DNA from 3 places in the Mucilaginibacter sp. P25 genome. Region 2 is predicted to be linked to each of the others. Evidence: riboswitches for the same ligand, from Rfam matches in the RefSeq annotation. Region 2 holds a riboswitch; each other region holds the start of a gene.

Region 1 (6,276 bases), 1.5 Mb from region 2:
TTAATAGGCTCCCTTGAGATCTGTACTTCGTGCGAATCCATTTCTTTAATGGTTTGCGAGGCATACAGTATAAATTTATCTACCTCGTCATTACTAACAGCATATTGAGTTAAAAACTCAGCTTCAGTCGGATATTTTTTAAGTAATTGCTGCTGGCGGTCAACAACGTAAGCGGTAAATAATTGCTGCTGGCTCAGGTCCTGGATAAGAGGGGTGAATTTGCTGGTATCCGCCGGTACAAAAACATCGGGCATAATGCCTCCGCCGCTAAAAACTTTACGCCCGCTTGAAGTATGGAATGATGGGGTACCTTTAAAAACACTATCATTAAGGTTGCTTTGTTCTGAAAAAGTTCGCCTTTTTGCATACGCTGGGCAAGTTCATTGCGATAACTGTCAACCCCGTTTTTGTATGATTTCTGGATAGAGCGGCCCGAAGGGGTATAGTACCTGGCCACTGTTAAATTCACTGCTGAACCATCGTCAAAAGCAAACTGCTGCTGTACCAAACCTTTACCAAATGATCGTCGACCAACAATAGTAGCCCTGTCAAGGTCCTGCAGGGCCCCTGCTAAAATCTCACTGGCCGAGGCCGAATATTCATCAATAAGCACGGTAAGTTTCCCTTTCTGAAACATGCCCGAATCGGTGGCAAAGTAATCAGTGCGGGGCTCGTGGATACCTTTAGTATAAACTATCAGCTTTCCATCGGCTAAAAACTCATCGGCTAATGATGTAGCAGCGTTAAGGTAGCCACCGCCATTGCCTCTCAGGTCGAGTAGCAATTTATTCATACCGTCAACTTTTAGCGCCGTTAACGCCTTTCTGAAATCGAGGTCGGTAGTGGCCGAAAACTTACTGATCTTGATATAGCCGGTGTTAGCATCGGCCATATAGACGGCATCAACGCTGCTTAGGTCAACATGTCCCCGTTTAACCATAAGTATTTTTAAATCTTTGCTCAGCGGAGGCACAACACTCAGTTTTATTTCTGCATCCTTTTCACCCCTGAAAACACCATTTATCCGGGAGGCTGTTAGCTTGCTCCCCGAAAATTTTTTATCGTCAACATTGATCACCTTACTGCCCACCAGTAAGCCTGCTTTTTCGGCCGGACCGCCGGCATAAACCTGCGTAATGATCAGCGTATCACGCAGTAACTGGTATTCGATACCAATACCGTTAAAACCACCGTCTAACCGTTCATTAATGGATTGCGCCTGCTGCTGCGGTAAATAAAGCGAATGCGGATCAAGGTTTTGAAGCAGGTTATTTACCGATACACCTTCAATACTATCGATATTAACGCTGTCAACATAGTTGCGGTCAACCAGTTGCAGCACCTTTGCTATTTTACTATTACTCACAAAGGAGAAGCCAAGGTTACGCGCGGCAAAATCCTTGTTAAGCACCTGGCCTATCATCACCCCTACCAGCAGCAGGATTATTGTCCGGAAAATTACACCCGCGGTCCTCTTCATAACTTATTACACACAAAGTTAACAATTGCAGGGTCAATAATTTTTACCCGCACCCTTGCATTTGATGATTTTTACCGAATTTTGTTATAAATTATTTGAAAATAAGCAATGGAAACCACTACCGAAAGGGAATCGCACTACAAAAACCTCGAAAAACAGACCGTAAGGGAAATTTTAGAAAACATTAATAACGAGGATAAAACGGTTCCGCTGGCAGTGGAAAAGGCATTGCCACAGATAGAAGCCCTGGCAACTATCACCGCAGAAAGGATGAAAAACGGCGGACGTTTATTTTACATAGGCGCCGGCACCAGTGGCCGTTTAGGCGTGGTTGATGCATCAGAATGCCCGCCGACATTCGGCGTTCCGTTTGATATGGTGGTGGGCTTGATAGCAGGCGGCGATGGCGCGATCCGCAAAGCTGTTGAATTTGCTGAAGACGATGCTATACAGGCCTGGAAAGATCTGGAAGCTTTCGACATTAATGATAAAGACGTAGTTGTTGGCATAGCCGCTTCGGGCACTACACCGTATGTGATCGGCGGCTTAAAAACGGCTAATGAGCATAATTTAGTTACCGGCTGTATTGTTTGTAACAGCGGCAGCCCGGTAGCGGCTGTGGCGCAGTACCCGGTTGAAGTAGTAACAGGCCCTGAGTTTTTAACCGGGTCGACCCGCATGAAGGCCGGTACCGCACAAAAATTAGTTTTAAATATGCTGAGCACAAGTGTCATGATCCAGCTTGGCCGTGTAAAAGGGAACAGAATGGTTGACATGCAGTTAAGCAACCACAAATTGGTGAACAGGGGCACCCGCATGGTAATGGACGAGAACCGGGCTGAACGAAGAGGAAGCAGCCGGGTTACTGAAACAATACGGCAGCGTACGAAGCGCTGTTGATCATTATTTAAAAAATAAACTGAAATTGAAGATGTGTTGATTTGGAAATTTGAAGATGCTTGTATTCGATAAATTCTCAAATTCAAAAAATTCGGGTTCAGACAATTTGAAATCAAAAACATGCACGATATTGAACCATATTACCGCTGGAGAGACGATTACGTGGCATCGGAAGATGAGTTTTCGCCTTTTTATGCGACAGAATACAGCGAATTTGAATTTGACAAGCAGGTATACAATTACCTGCTGCACCCGCAATGGGACTCATTCGGCTCCAATACCCTTTATTTAAAAGTGCTTTTTGCCGATTATGATAAAGGCTACACAATTATTGAGCTGATAGGTGAATGGAATGATGCCATCAATAACGACATTATGATGCTGAAGCGTGAGCTGCTCGACCTGATGATAGATAATGGCATCACTCATTTTATCCTGATCGGCGAAAACGTACTCAACTTTCATTCAAGCGATGATTGCTATTACGAAGAGTGGTTCCAGGATGTAGAGGACGGCTGGATAGCAGGCATCAACTTCCGCGAACACGTGATAGACGAATTTAAACACAGCAATATCGACTATTACATCAATTTTGGCGGCGAACTCGATAGCATTGGCTGGCGTACCCTGAAACCCATACAGGTTTTCAAAAAAGTGGAGGAGCAGTTGATGAGGAGATTGAATTGAGAATCAAGATTCAAGAAGTCAAGAGCCAGGAAAGCGCCAACAGGTAGCCAGACTTCTTCTTGCCTCTTGACTCTAATAGTCTTGCACCTTTCTTCATGCTGCATTCACCTTTTATTTATATATTCGTACTATAATTTTTAACACAAAATGGAATTTAAAGATCCCGAATACGTTTATAAAAACGTAATACAATTAAATGAACAGGATGCATCCCGCAAATTCATAGCTAATGTATTTATGTGGATGTTTGTCGCACTGGGCCTTTCGGCTTTATGCGCGTTCATATTTTCAGGCAACCAGGCATTATATGAAATGCTTAGGGACCCGGCAACAGGTGGCAATACTGGCTTAGGTACTATTGTAATGTTTGCACCGCTCGCTTTCGTACTAATTATATCATTTGGCTTTAACCGTTTATCATACGGTGTTGCAGCATTGCTATTCATTGCATTTTCTGCAGTTATGGGCATTAGCTTAAGCTATATACTAAGAGTATTTACAGAAAGTTCGGTACTTGGCGTATTTATTACAACCTCAGTTGTTTTCGGTATAATGGCTGTAGCCGGGTATACCACCAACACAGATCTGACCAAATTTGGATCGATTATGATGATGGGGCTCATTGGTATTATTGTGGCATCATTATTTAATATGTTTATGCATAGCTCCCAGTTAGAATACATCATTAGCTATGTTGGCATCGCCGTATTTGTTGGACTAACAGCTTACGACGTTCAAAAACTAAAACGCATAGGAGCCGGTCTTGAATATGGCACGTCATCAACAAGCAAAATGGCCCTTTTAGGCGGTTTAACTTTGTATCTTGATTTTATCAACCTTTTCCTGATGATCCTCCGTTTATTCGGCAGAAGAAGATAATCTCATTAAGAAATTCAATCATAAAGCTGCCTCCGCAAAAGGCGGCTTTTTTTGTTTAACAATGTGGCTTAGCTATGATATTTAGCGTACGTTATACACTTGCAAATGATAACTTTATTGCGCAACTTTGCAGTGCTTATGGAGAAAGACGGAGGGATTAGACCCTGCGATGTCTTAGCAACCTGTGCTTCACAAGGTGCTACATTCTACCAGGCGGCAATTACGCGCCCGGACAGATAAGCGAAAGTCATAACAACACCCGACTTTTCGAGATAAGCTGTATTTAGATTTGAGATATTAGACGTGAGATTTGAGATAGCATCTGCTTTTTCCAATTGCCTGTTTAGTGTCTTTTTATCAGATATATGGGATTAAAGATTTAAGGATCTGGCAAAGACTTTTTGCCAAGGTCTCACATCTTATATCTCATATCTCACATCTCAAAAAATGGACATTAGAAAAGAATTACAGAAACGCATCCTGGTGATTGACGGAGCAATGGGTACCATGATTCAAAGGTACCAGCTCACGGAGAAGGATTTTCGTGGCGAGCGTTTTCGCGATCATCATAGCGACCTGCAGGGCAATAACGACCTGCTCAATATCACGCGCCCTGATATTATCAAAGCCATCCATGCCGAATACCTGGATGCCGGTGCGGATATCATTGAAACTAACACTTTCAGCACACAGGTAATTTCCCTTGCCGATTATCACCTGGAAGAACTGGCTTATGAACTAAGCTACGAGGGTGCACGCATTGCCCGCGAAGTAGCCGACGAATATACCCGGCGCACCCCCGAAAAGCCGCGCTTTGTTGCCGGTGCCATCGGGCCAACCAACCGTACTGCTTCCTTATCGCCAGACGTTAACGACCCCGGATATCGCGCCGTTACCTTTGATGATCTGGCCGAGGCCTACTATGACCAGGTACGCGGTTTGGTTGACGGTGGTTCGCACCTGTTATTGGTTGAAACCATATTTGATACCCTGAATGCAAAAGCAGCCCTGTTTGCCATAAAACGTTATGAGCAGGAGTGTAAAGCTGCAGGCAAGGATTTTCCTGCTTTCAGGAATTCGGGCGGGATCATGATCTCAGGAACCATTACCGATGCTTCAGGCCGTACCCTTTCAGGGCAAACTGTCGAAGCTTTCTGGAACTCGATAAGCCATGCCAACCTGCTATCAGTAGGCCTAAACTGCGCTTTGGGTGCGCGGGAAATGCGTCCGCACCTTGCCGAGCTTTCTGAAAAGGCAGGTGTATTTATTTCGGCCTATCCAAACGCCGGCTTACCCAACGAGTTTGGTCAATACGATGAAACTCCGCATGAAACCGCTCATCAGGTTGACGATTTTATCAAAGCCGGCCTGGTTAATATAGTTGGTGGGTGCTGCGGTACCACGCCCGAGCATATTAAATGTATTGCCGATAAGGCTGCCAAATATCCGCCCCGCCCCATTCCGGAAATTGAGCCGGACATGCGCCTGAGCGGTTTGGAATCCGTTACCATAAAACCCGAAAGCATTTTTGTTAATGTGGGTGAGCGTACCAATATCACCGGTTCACCAAAGTTTTCCAAATTGATCCTCGCCGAAGATTATGAGGCAGCTCTAAGTGTTGCTCTGCAACAGGTAGAAGGCGGCGCGCAGGTCATCGATATTAACATGGATGAGGGCATGATTGATTCGGAGGCTGTGATGGTAAAATTCCTGAACCTGGTTGCTTCTGAACCGGATATTGCCAAACTGCCTATTATGATCGACTCATCCAAATGGACGGTGATTGAGGCTGGTTTAAAATGCGTACAGGGAAAAGGTATCGTGAACTCTATCTCCCTTAAAGAGGGCGAAGAAAAATTTAAGGAACAGGCCCGGAAAATCTTAAGCTATGGCGCTGCTACCGTTGTAATGGCCTTTGACGAAACCGGTCAGGCCGATTCACTGGAGCGCCGGATCGAGATCTGTAAACGGTCATACGATATACTGGTGAACGAAGTAGGATTCCCCCGCAGGATATTATTTTCGACCCAAACATCTTAACAGTTGCTACCGGCCTGGAAGAACATAATAATTACGCGGTTGATTTTATTGAAGCTACCCGCTGGATCAAGCAAAACCTGCCGCACGCTAAAGTGAGCGGCGGTGTGAGTAATATTTCATTCTCGTTCAGGGGTAATAATACCGTGCGCGAGGCTATGCACTCGGCTTTCCTGTACCATGCTATTAAAGCGGGTATGGATATGGGTATTGTAAATGCCGGGATGCTGGAGGTTTACGAGGAAATTCCGAAAAACCTTTTGGAGCTTGTAGAAGATGTACTCCTTAACCGC
Region 2 (6,276 bases):
ACTGAACCTCGATACCTTTGTTATTAAGACGGCCACCGTTTATTACTTTTTGGCTGAAACCGGTTGATGAACTTACCTGTACGGTTAGGATCTGGTTAATACTGTTGGTGTTATAAGCACTTACATCTAAATGTACGCGATCATGGAAAAAGCCTAATTCAAAACCGGCCTCTGCCGATGTAGTGGTTTCAGGCTTAAGATGATCGTTCAGATCAATATTGGATATACTCTGTTGCGGATTTGAGCCAAAGAGATTTGAAGATGTATAAACGTTAATTAATTGAAATGGATCTGTCGCCTTACCTACTTTTGACCATCCACCTCTTAATTTAGCATAACTAAGTACATCGCTTTTAATGCCTAATGCTTCAGATAATATTAAACTGCCATTTACGGAGGGATAGAAATATGACAAGGCATCTGCCGGTAAACTTGACGACCAATCATTACGGGTTGTGAAGTTGATGAACGCGTAATTTCTGAAACCAAGCTGTGCCGAACCAAAATAGCTATAGGTTTTAAGTTTCCCATAGTAATTTGTAGAGACCAATGGATCGCGGGAGTTGCTCAGCGTGTACAAGCCGGCAACTGCAAGTTTCGGAGCCAACTGATCATTATTTTCGGTTGTCCTCACAGCTATGTTACCACCACCAAATACATCAAGCGAAAAATCGTTATTCAGCTTTTTAGTGTATTGCAACCTGGCTTCGGTGTTATTTTCGTTTACGCTGTAAGCATCCTCTTCGTATGAGCCAAACGGTGTTCCATTGGTGCCGTAGGCTACTTTAATCTTACGCCGGTCATTATAATAATCGGTACCGGTACGGAAGTTTGCTGATAGACCGTCAATGATTTTGTAATTCAGCTCGATACTACCTATCAGGTGATTTTTGTGTTGGCCTACTGTGTTTTCATAAGCCAGCCAGTATGGGTTGCTATAGTAACTATTATTCCAGTTAAAGGTATTACCATTGGCATCCTTGTAATTTTTAAGCCTGTTGATATCAACCTGGCGGCCAAACCAGGTAAACTGCAGCATGGTGCTGGTTGCACGTTTTCCATATGCACCAGGCAGGTTATCAGCATCATCTTTACTGTAATCAACAATTGTATTAACGGTTAATTTATTGTTGACACGATAGCTTGAGTTTAAAGCAAAAGAGTTACGGCCTTGTGAGGTATTGGGTACAATACCGGTTTGGTGCAGGTTATTATAGGATAACCTGAAATCGCTTTTATCGCTACTGCTCGCAATAGCAATGCCATTATTGAGTGTTACACCGGTTTTAAAAAATCTTTTATGTTGTCGGGGTGTGCCACGAAAGGTACGGCCTGCCCATTTGAATAAAACTGTGGAATCAGTGAACCATCCAAAGCAGGGCCCCAGCTTTCGTCAACACCATCGTTAACGCCGCCGCCTTTACCATCTACATAGCTGAATTTCCCATTTGAGCCTTGACCATATTGATTTTGATATTCGGGCAATACCTGTACGTTTGAAAAGCTGGTATTGGAGTTTATAGTAACACCTAATCCTTTTGCCCCTTTGCCTGTTTTAGTGCGGATGAGGATAACGCCCGCGGCTGCACGTGAACCATAAAGCGCAGCTGCATTCGGGCCTTTCAATACACTTACCGATTCAATGTCTTCAGAATTTAAATCCGAAATAGCATTAGCAAAATCCCTTGAGCCGTTATTCCCTAAAAACTGGCTGTTATCAACTATAACACCATCAACCACAAATAAAGGTTGGTTATTGCCCGAGATAGAAGTTTCGCCACGGATAACGATCCGCGATGAACCCATATCGCCCTGGCTGTTGGTAACCTGCACACCGGCAATTTTACCCGCCAGCGCGTTTACAAAGTTGGTTTCTTTAGCTTCAGAGATATCTTTCGATTTAAGCCCTTGTACCGCGTAACCCAGCGATTTTTTATCCTTTGAGATATTGAGGGCCGTTATCACTACCTCATTCAGCGAATTTGGTGCTTCAACCAAAACTACGTTTAAGGTAGTTGTACCTTGCGTAACGGCGATTTCCTGGGTTGTAAAGCCAATGTAGCTAACCCTGATCACATCATTAACATTGGCGTTGATGATAAACTTACCATCAACATTGGTTTGTGCGCCCGTGGTTTTACCTTTAACAGATACGCTAACGCCCGGCAACGGTAGGCCGTCCGACTTGGCGGTTACCACTCCGCTAATTTTAACGGATTGCCCCGCAACCGTCTGGACGAGAATAAAAGGCAATATAATTGCCAGTAATAGCTTGTAAATTTTTAACATGATAATTAATAATTGAGATTAATTTTTGATGCTTTTACCGGTACAAAAGACATGGCTATCGCCCTAGCGGGCATAATTTGCCCGGCTCATAAGCCTATCGTAACTGTAAAGATTTGATTAGGGGATGGTAATTATTAAGCTAAGACAAGCTGCAGCAAGTCCGCATTTAAATACCATGCGTACTGTAAAGAACTAACAGCAGCAACGCATATTTTGCATACCTGAATAGATAGATTTACAGGTTAGCTGACGTATCGAAACGAAAGCATTTTTGTGTAAGAGGGTAGTTTTTGTTTTCATAAAAACGGGTATTAAATAAGTGCGGATAGATTCTTTGTTTATTGATGACAGCAAACAGGGCTGCCTTCAGTATTTTATTAATTGATAGATGCTGTTTTATTGTTAACCAAAGCGTCGACAGCTTTTACCATGGATGCAAATTCCTGTTTATCATATAAACGGGTGAGGTAAACCATTTTCCCATCACGGTCGATAACTACATTACGCGTTACGCCGCTCTTTTTGTTGGCAAACCGCCCGAAGATATCAGCCCCCGGATCAAGTGCCAGCGGATAATTAATGTTCATAACCTGGTGAAAGCCTTGTACTTTTTCAAGCGGTTCGTCACGGTCAACACCTATCAAAACCAGGCCTTTATCTTTGTAAGCCTGCCAGATCTCCTTTTCCAGATGCGGCATTTCCTCGCGGCAAACGCTGCACCAGCTTGCAGTAAACTGCAGGACAACTACTTTACCACGTAATTGCTTTAATGACGTTTTAGTACCGTCGTTTAATACAAGTTCAAAATCTGCAGGGGCGATATCGCCTGTTTTTACGATATAACCACGATCAATATTAGGATTAGCAACATTTGTTGTTTGCGCAGCGGCAAACAATGTTGTTATAGAAAGCAGGCTGGTAATAAGTAAATATTTAATATTCATTGCTATACACATTAAAATTGTGATATCAACCAGTGAAATTTATTAGCAAGAAAACAGACGAGAGAAAAGAAAGTATGTACTGCCTGCACTATGCAAGGCAATAGCTTATTACATTATCTTTTCCACCCTATTTGGGCAGACAGGAATTAGCACCTTTATAACAATGGGCTTACAGGTTGCTAAGACATCACAGGGCCTTTCCCTCAGTCTTTCTTGATAATAAAATATTCAAAGAACCTATTTGATGCCGCAAATATATACATATTCTATTAAAACTATAGACTTTGTATAATTATTGCAATAAAATGAATTAAGTTATTCAAATTGTGCAGGCTTGCTTCCAGCAATTTGTTTACTGATTGGATTAGCTGAAACTTTTTGAAGATAAATTCCATAACAACAAAAGTCCCTAACGTTCGCTGCCGGGACTTTAACCTAAACTTATTTTGCAGATTATTAAACTACCTTATAATAAGGTAAAACAAGGCAATTAGGTTTTTAATTATTTAGCACTTTTATTCGCCTGTTAACTGGCAGTCCCGTTAAAAAGGGCTGCAAAGCTATTTTCGGTTGTTATTTTTTCAATCAAATTTTCCAGTGACCGGTAGATGCTCATATTCAAAAATGGGCCTGCGCTAATCCTTTTAATGCCCGCATTTTGCAACGCTTTAAAATCCGGAAGGCCGGGCATACACATTACGCTAACCGGGAGGCGCGATAAGGCCGTTATTTTTTCAATATCTGCTATTTGGGTAATGCACGGAAAAAACAAACCATGCACACCTGCACCCTGGTAAAGTTTAGTACGGGTCAAAGCGTCTTCCAGTGCGTTTGGTAAACCAAGCAGAAAGGAATCGGTCCTTACATTTATAAATACCTCTACCCCTGTGGCGCTTAACAATGAAGTTATCTGTTTAAGTTTTGTGGCAAAGCCTACGGCATCAACAATACCTCGCTGGCCATTCACCACTATCGAATCCTCTATATTGATACCCACAACACCGATATTATATAGTTTGGTGATGTTACTGCAGATAGCCTCCGGTGTTTCGCCATAACCACCTTCAAGGTCGACTGTTAGCATGGCTGATGTTGTTGCAGCCATGCGTTTAACAACAAAAAGATAATCCTCAAAACTCATCTCTTCGCCATCTGCAAAGCCTAATGAGCTGGCAACAGCCGCGCTTGATGTGCCGATTGCTTTAAAATTTAATTTATCATAAACCAGGGCGCTTTGTGCATTCCATACATTGCCAATTTGCAAAGGTTCGGTTTGATGATGCAAGGCTAAAAATTCATTGAATCTATTTTTCATGTTCTTGTTTTTATTTTATGCTCAAAATTAGCTTGAGCTTTTTTCTAAAAATTGTATAAAACGGAAGAGATTAGTGAAAGGTGAAAGGTGAAAGGTGAAAGGTGAAAGGTGAAAGGTGAAAGGTGAAAGGTGAAAGGTGAAAGGTGAAAGGTGAAAGGTGAAAGGTGAAACAAAAAATGGCCGGATAAATCCGGCCATTTTTTGTTTCAGATAGAGAAAATCAGGCTACGAGATTAGCCTCAGCTCCGAATGCATGATCGATGACAATTTTCCAGCTGCCGTCGGATTGTTGTTTCATTAACTCTATCCCTTTTGCGGCAATCTGTGTTTTGCCATTGTCGGTAATGCTCCACTCCGATCGGCCGACCGCTACATCGCCTGATTGCAGACAGTAAACTGTTTTGATTTCCATTACTCCGGGCACAGCGCAAATGCTTTTAACAGCCTCTTCAAACTGGGCCCTGCCTGATACTTCTTTTCCCGGTTCCGGAAAAATAATACCGTTGGCATCATACACATTCATAACTACATTTACATCTTTGGTGTTAAAAGCGGCCGCAAGTACTGCGTGCACTTCCTGTGGTGTTTTTGCTGATTTCATTTTGTTGTTTTTTTTATATCAGCAAAACTATGTGGCTCGAATAGCCCAAAATTGTATAAAACGGAAGAGTATTAACTGCCCGCTAACGCCTGATTTATAGGCGAAGCCTGAGCGGCAAAGGAATTGGGCGTAAAACCCGTAAAAAGCTTAAACTCTTTTATAAAATGAGCCTGATCAAAATAACCGGCGCTGTAGGCTACGTTGGTCAGCTTTTCTTCATTAGCGCTAACCAGGTTAAGGCTATGCTGAAAGCGGTTTATTTTATAAAATAATTTTGGCGGTAAACCCGTATACTGCGAAAAAAGGGTGTTCAAGTGCCGTGAGGAAATGTTATAACGACTGGAAATGGACAGGATATTATCGTCGCTGTAATTCTTTTTAAGACTGCTGACAATATCCCCGATAAATTTGATCTTCGAATGCTTTTTTCGGTTGCCGATAAACGGCTCCGCAAATAATCTTCAATCATGGCTACCTTAGCGTTCAGGTCGGCAGTTTCCAATAACCTCAAATAAAGCGTTCTTAATTTAGGGCCGAATACATGCGTGGCATCAACAATTTCATTATTAAATTCTGATACCTTTTCATCAAAGAAATAAGCAGCCGAATGCGGATAAAACCGGAAACCCAGCATAATATTTCGCCCTACAGATTGTATTGCCAAAGGTTTTGTGATCTGTCCCCAAAGTTCAACCGGAGGAGTGGTGAAAAATGTATCGTCTTTTTTTGATTTCCAGTTTCCGGCACCGAGGTTAAAAATCACCTCCATGGTACCGCTCGGAAACACGATATCATCATAGCTTCTGTCCGAATCTGATTCATACAGATAGAAGCACTTAATGTAAGGCTGTAGCCTTGGCTCCGGAAGCAGCTCTTTGAAAACCATGATTACAAATATAGGATACAACGAAGTTCCCAAATTGTAAAAAACGGAACATATTTTTAGTAGCTTAAAGCGGAAGGCATAAAGCTTAAAGGCAATATCTGTTTAACTAATTTGCATAGATTTTATATAAAACAAAAGCTGCCATGTGAACCTTCAACTCGTTCACATGGCAGCCATATTATCATTCAATAACCCGCGTTTACTTTTTCACATGTACAGGTTTAATGCCTTCATGTGTAGG
Region 3 (6,276 bases), 1.4 Mb from region 2:
TTTGTCATAAGCGGTATCATTAGCATCTTTTTTACAGGCAGATAGCCCAATAATAACAAACAGGAAGATAAGGCACTTTTTCATGCGGTTTGGCTTTTAAACCTATTCGGCAAAAAATATAAAAACGCTACAGCTAATAACAAATATTCTTGTTTATTTTGGGCGATAACACATTATGCCATGAAAATTGAAACTATAGCCATACACGCCGGTAACCATGTTGATGAAGCAACAAGGGCCGTTATACAACCCATTATTATGTCAACCACGTTTGAGCGCGGTGAGGATGGCGGTTTTCCGGCAGGTTATATTTACAGTCGCTCATCGAACCCCAATCGTCACGCATTGGAGCATGTGCTGGCCAAGTTAGAGGGAGGTGTTGAAGCAGCTTCCTTTTCATCAGGTAATGCGGCCGGGATGTCGGTATTTCAATCATTGGAGCCTGGCACGCACATTATCGCTCCTGATGATATGTATCATGGCTTACGTAATCAGCTTAAAACCCTTTTTGCCGGCATCCTTACCTTCGATTTTATTGATGTAAACGATACCGGGGTTTTACAACAGCACATCAAGCCCGAAACAGGTTTGATCTGGATAGAAACACCATCGAACCCCCTGCTTAAAATAACCGATATTAAAAGGGTGGTTGCTATTGCCAAAGCAAAAGGCATTAAAGTTTTGTGCGATAATACATTTGCCACCCCTATGTGCCAGCGACCAATTGAGCTGGGCGCGGATATGGTTATGCACTCAGCCACTAAATATTTTGGCGGACACAGCGACCTGATGGGCGGCGTTTTGATTACTGCAGAGAACAACGATTGGTGGATAAAAATTCGCCAGGTGCAGGAAATGGGCGGCGCTATCCCCTCGCCTATGGATTGTTATTACCTGGTACGCAGCATCAAAACCCTGCCATATCGCGTAAAGGGCCATGTACAAAACGCTCAATTACTTGCCGAATATCTTGAACAGCACCCTCATGTTGAACAGGTAATGTATCCCGGTTTACCATCGCATCCACAGCATGATATAGCTAAAGATCAGATGCTGGCTTTTGGCGGTATGTTATCCTTTACTATTAAAGGCGATGAGAATGACACGCATAACATTATTAATAAGCTTAAATTGTTCATCAAAGCTACCAGCCTTGGTGGTGTTGAAAGCCTAATAGAACACCGCGCTACTGTTGAAGGGCCGGATACCAAAACACCACGAAACCTGCTAAGGGTTTCCGTTGGATTGGAGCATATCGATGATTTAATAGCTGATATGGAGCAGGCCCTTGCTTAGGCCTTTTAAGGTAAATAAGGTAAAAGGATAAAGGTTAAAGGCGAAAGGTAGCTGCATTTGTCTAAGCTTAAAATTGTTCTCGAATGAACCTTTTGCCTTTGGCCTTTTACGTTTAACCTTAAAAAGAAATAAAATTTGGTATATTACCTCACAATCCCTTATATTCGCAACATTATTTGGTAGTGATACCAACGTCGATCAATCCTCCGCACATAGTTCGGGTGTTGATTTATAAAGAAGCGGCGAGAGATCAGGCTCAATGACCCGCTGGCAACCCTTCAATGTTGAAGAAGGTGCCAATTCCTGTCCCGGCAAATAACACCGGGGAATATAAATTTATAACCATGAAAAGTTTAATTAAATTTACGCAACGCAACACTTTTTACACCGCAAACGGTAACATACAACGTATTAGCTCCCCTATTGGCTGTATTTGTATGTGTTGCTGCTGTTGATGCTTAGCAAGCTCCTGTTTTTCATTCTCTGAAAAAAGCGTGTTTTTAAACCGGTTGTTTTTAAACCGGCTTTCCAAATTCATCTAAACATTCAAAATCTAAATTAAACACATTAAAAAATTACAACTATGTCTGCCTTAAAATTCGAAACCTTACAATTGCATGCCGGCCAGGAAGTTGATCCAACAACAGGTTCACGCGCTGTGCCCATTTATCAAACTACTTCATACGTATTCAACAGCGCCGAACATGGCGCAAATTTATTTGCATTAAAGGAGTTTGGTAATATCTATACCCGCATTATGAACCCTACTACCGATGTGTTTGAAAAACGCATCGCGGCGTTAGAGGGCGGTGTAGCTGCGCTGGCAACAGCCTCTGGCCAGGCATCCCAATTCCTTGCCCTTAATAATATTTTACAGGTTGGCGATAACTTTGTTACTTCACCTTTCCTATATGGCGGTACTTACAATCAGTTTAAAGTAGCTTTCAAACGCCTGGGTATCGAAGTACGCTTTGCCAAAGATGATACTGCGGCCAGTATCGAGGCGCTTATTGATGATAAAACAAAGGCCATTTTCCTGGAAACCATTGGTAACCCGGGCTTTACCATTGCCGATTTTGAAAAGGTGAGCGAAGTTGCCAAAAGACATGACCTGCCATTAATTGTTGATAATACTTTCGGTGCCGGTGGTTACCTCTTCCGCCCTATTGAACATGGCGCTGATGTGGTTGTTGAGTCAACAACCAAATGGATTGGCGGACATGGTACCAGTATTGGCGGCGTCATTATTGATGCAGGCAATTACAATTGGGGTAACGGTAAGTTTCCGCAATTCACTGAACCATCTGAGGGGTACCACGGGTTGATATTTAACGATGTATTTGGCATTGGAGGCCCGTTTGGCAATATCCAGTTTATTATCCGCGCCCGTGTTGAGGGATTAAGGGATTTCGGCCCGTCGCAAGCTCCGTTCAATTCATGGTTGAATATCCAGGGACTTGAAACACTTTCTCTGCGTGTGCAACGTCACGTTGATAATGCCCTGCAACTGGCCAAATGGCTGGAGCAGCACCCACAGGTGGCAAGTGTAAATTACCCGGGACTGGAATCATCGCCATATCATGAGCTGGCTAAAAAATATTTAAAGAATGGTTTCGGTGGCGTATTGTCATTCGAGATTAAGGGGAGTAAAGAGCAGGCTAGCAGATTGATCAACAACCTGAAACTGGTTAGTCATTTAGCCAATGTGGGCGATGCAAAAACGCTCATCATACAACCATCAGCAACAACACATCAGCAATTATCTGATGAAGAGCAATTATCGGCCGGTGTTACGCCAGCTTCATTGCGAGTGGCTGTTGGTATTGAGCATATTGACGATATCAAAGCTGATTTTGAGCAGGCTTTTGCAAAAATCAAGCAAGGTGAGGGTGAGTTAGTTTAATAATGTATAGTTTTTTTAAGTGATATAGTAAACGTTATTGCAGGTTGCAGCCGGAAATACCGGTTGCACCTGAAATAACAAAACAACAGAATGAACGCAGAGATATTTAAATACACTAATACTTTTGAATTTGAATCGGGCCGTACAATTGAAGGTTTAGAAATAGGTTTTCACACTTATGGCCGGTTAAATAAGGAGAAAAATAATGTTGTTTGGGTTTGCCATGCGCTTACTGCCAACAGCGATGTATTTGACTGGTGGAAAGGGCTTATTGGCGAGGGTTATTTTTTTAACCCGGAAGAGCATTTTATAGTTTGCGCCAATATTTTGGGTTCTCCTTACGGCACTACAAGTCCGTTGAGCATTAACCCGGTTACCGGCCAGCCATATTATCTTTCATATCCCCAGTTTACTACAAGGGATATGGTTAAAGCGCACCAGTTGCTTGCCCAGCATTTAAACATCAATAATATCAGTGTATTAATTGGAGGTTCGTTAGGTGGCCAACAGGCTATGGAATGGGCTATTATTGAGCCAGAGCGGATCAAAAATCTGATCCTGATAGCTACCAACGCCAAGCACTCGCCATGGGGCATCGCCTTTAACGAGTCGCAGCGTTTAGCTATCACAACCGACCGCACCTTTTACAGCAATACGCCCGAAGGCGGTCAGAAAGGCTTAAAAGCTGCGCGCAGTATCGCGCTTTTAAGTTATCGTACTTATAAAACTTACGGCATTACCCAACAGGAAGAAGCCGACGATGTGCAGGACAATTTCCGTTCTTCATCGTACCAAAATTACCAGGGGCAAAAGCTGGTGAACCGCTTTAACGCCTATAGTTATTGGTACCTGACCAAAGTGATGGACTCACACAATGTGGGCCGGGGCCGTCACGGTGTAGATAAAGCGTTAAGTCTCATCAAGGCAAAAACATTAGTTATTGGCATCTCGTCGGATGTTTTGTTCCCTGTTGAAGAACAGCAATACCTGTTCAGGCATATCCCAAAAGCTGCCTTTTCCGAGCTGGATTCGTTTTATGGGCACGATGGGTTTTTAATTGAAACAGAAGCATTAACAAAAATATTCACATCATTTTTTAAAACCGATGTGAAAGGAAAAATTATAGAACTGCAACGTACAGCGTAATGAGTAAAAAGTTAAATATCGGCCTCTTCGGATTTGGAGTTGTTGGCCAGGGGTTATATGATATCATCAAAACAAAGCATTTAAATATCGAGATAGTAAAATTTGCTATTAAAGACCCTAATAAAAAACGTTCTTTACCGGCACATTTATTTACTACCGACAAAGAAGAACTGCTTAATAACCCGGAGATCAATACCATTGTTGAACTGATCAATGATACCGAAGCTGCTTTTGAAATTGTTTCAAGGGCTTTAAAATCTGGAAAAAACGTAGTATCTGCCAGTAAAAAAATGATCGCCCTGCATCTGGACGAACTAATCGAAATCCAGCATCAATACGGCACATCATTATTATATGAAGGCGCTGTTTGCGGTAGTATCCCTATTATCCGCAATTTGGAAGAGTATTATGATAATGAACTACTGCATTCCATCAGCGGTATTTTCAATGGTTCATCAAACTATATCCTTTCAAAAGGCTTTATTGAAGGGCTCGATTATGATAGCGCATTGAAACAAGCCCAGGACCTGGGTTTTGCCGAAACCGACCCAACCAGTGATGTTGGTGGTTTTGACGCCAAATACAAGCTGGTTATTGCCGCAGCGCATGCTTATGGTGTAGTTGTACAGCCCGATGAGGTATTTAACCTGGGTATTCAGAACCTTGCAGCTGCCGATTTGCAATATGCCCGCGAAAAGAACCTCAAAATTAAACTGGTGCCGGTAGCCAAAGAACTTGACGACCGCAACGTTGCCCTGTTTGTATTACCTAAGTTTGTAAACGACAAAGAGTTTTTATACAACGTTGAGTATGAATATAACGGCGTAACCGTACAAGCCGCCTTTGCCGATCAGCAATTCTTTTTCGGAAAAGGCGCGGGCGGTCACCCTACCGGTTCGGCTGTACTGTCGGATATTGCCGCGTTGCGCTATAACTACCAGTATGAATACAAAAAAGCTAAAGAAAAAACAGACCTTAATTTTACCAATAACATTGAATTAACCATTTACCTGCGTTATGATGACGAGGAACTGGTTGAAGCGCTGAATTTTGAGCACATCAATGAGCGCTACTATTCAGGTAGTTATAAATTTGTGATAGGAAAAATCAATTTGCAAAATCTGATCGCTAATCAACATCGTATATTTGAGAGTAAGGCTTTCGTAGCCTTTGCCGATCAGCTTACGGGGGTCAGCTTAGCATCGGTAACTAAACAAACAGCTGAAGTTTTTTAATAGATTCTCGGTTGTTAATAAAAAAAGGCTTCTCAAATTGGGAAGCCTTTTTACATTTAATTATTTTTCTACAGCTTATTTAGCTGGTTCCGTAGCTTCTTTAGCCGAGTTCAGGAACACGAACTGGTTATCAAACATATCTATTTTAATAACGCTGTCTTTATCAACTGTACCCGCCAGGATCTGTTTACTCAACTCGTTCAGGATCTTTTTCTGGATAACGCGTTTTAACGGACGTGCACCAAATTGAGGATCATAACCTAACTGGGCCAACCAATCTAAGGCTTCATCGGATGCTTCGATAGTTACACCCATTTCGGCAAGCGTTTGCTGTACCTGTTTAAACTGTAGCTTAACAATATCATGGATCTCATCACGGTTAAGTGGAGTAAACATAATAATCTCATCTATCCTGTTCAAAAACTCCGGACGGATAGTTGCCCTTAACAAATTGAACAGCTCATTCTTGGTTTTTGCTATCAGTTCATCGCGGTTTTCATCTTCCAGGTTTTGGAAGTTTTCCTGGATGATGTTGGAACCGATGTTGGAGGTCATGATGATGATGGTATTCTTAAAATTCACCACACGGCCTTTATTATCTGTTAAACGGCCATCATCCAGTACCTGCAACAAGATGTTAAATACATCAGGATGGGCTTTTTCAATTTCATCCAACAGTACCACGCTGTAAGGCTT

What was found. Region 2 has a riboswitch for S-adenosylmethionine ahead of ACRQ5D_RS16580 (TlpA family protein disulfide reductase). Riboswitches for the same ligand answer to the same signal wherever they lie in the genome.
Region 1: another riboswitch for S-adenosylmethionine. It lies ahead of metH (methionine synthase); the one in region 2 lies ahead of ACRQ5D_RS16580 (TlpA family protein disulfide reductase).
Region 3: another riboswitch for S-adenosylmethionine. It lies ahead of ACRQ5D_RS23515 (O-acetylhomoserine aminocarboxypropyltransferase/cysteine synthase family protein); the one in region 2 lies ahead of ACRQ5D_RS16580 (TlpA family protein disulfide reductase).

The regions. Positions count from the first base shown of each region.
Region 1 covers NZ_CP193937.1:1,789,397-1,795,672, reverse strand. The annotation lists gene ACRQ5D_RS09470 (hypothetical protein) at 1-254, opposite strand, end outside; gene ACRQ5D_RS09465 (S41 family peptidase) at 194-1,480, opposite strand; partial or broken gene murQ (N-acetylmuramic acid 6-phosphate etherase) at 1,589-2,420, shown strand; gene ACRQ5D_RS09455 (hypothetical protein) at 2,501-3,067, shown strand; gene ACRQ5D_RS09450 (Bax inhibitor-1/YccA family protein) at 3,215-3,946, shown strand; SAM riboswitch class I at 4,080-4,189, shown strand; partial or broken gene metH (methionine synthase) at 4,394-6,276, shown strand, end outside.
Region 2 covers NZ_CP193937.1:3,258,911-3,265,186, reverse strand. The annotation lists gene ACRQ5D_RS16590 (TonB-dependent receptor domain-containing protein) at 1-1,039, opposite strand, end outside; gene ACRQ5D_RS16585 (TonB-dependent receptor plug domain-containing protein) at 1,276-2,289, opposite strand; gene ACRQ5D_RS16580 (TlpA family protein disulfide reductase) at 2,667-3,233, opposite strand; SAM riboswitch class I at 3,344-3,456, opposite strand; gene ACRQ5D_RS16575 (isocitrate lyase/PEP mutase family protein) at 3,760-4,548, opposite strand; gene ACRQ5D_RS16570 (YybH family protein) at 4,769-5,149, opposite strand; gene ACRQ5D_RS16565 (helix-turn-helix domain-containing protein) at 5,221-5,463, opposite strand; gene ACRQ5D_RS16560 (DUF6597 domain-containing transcriptional factor) at 5,460-6,035, opposite strand; gene ACRQ5D_RS16555 (family 43 glycosylhydrolase) at 6,235-6,276, opposite strand, start outside.
Region 3 covers NZ_CP193937.1:4,655,397-4,661,672, forward strand. The annotation lists gene ACRQ5D_RS23505 (hypothetical protein) at 1-84, opposite strand, end outside; gene ACRQ5D_RS23510 (trans-sulfuration enzyme family protein) at 181-1,296, shown strand; SAM riboswitch class I at 1,523-1,633, shown strand; gene ACRQ5D_RS23515 (O-acetylhomoserine aminocarboxypropyltransferase/cysteine synthase family protein) at 1,880-3,199, shown strand; gene ACRQ5D_RS23520 (homoserine O-acetyltransferase family protein) at 3,290-4,345, shown strand; gene ACRQ5D_RS23525 (homoserine dehydrogenase) at 4,345-5,580, shown strand; partial or broken gene clpB (ATP-dependent chaperone ClpB) at 5,656-6,276, opposite strand, start outside.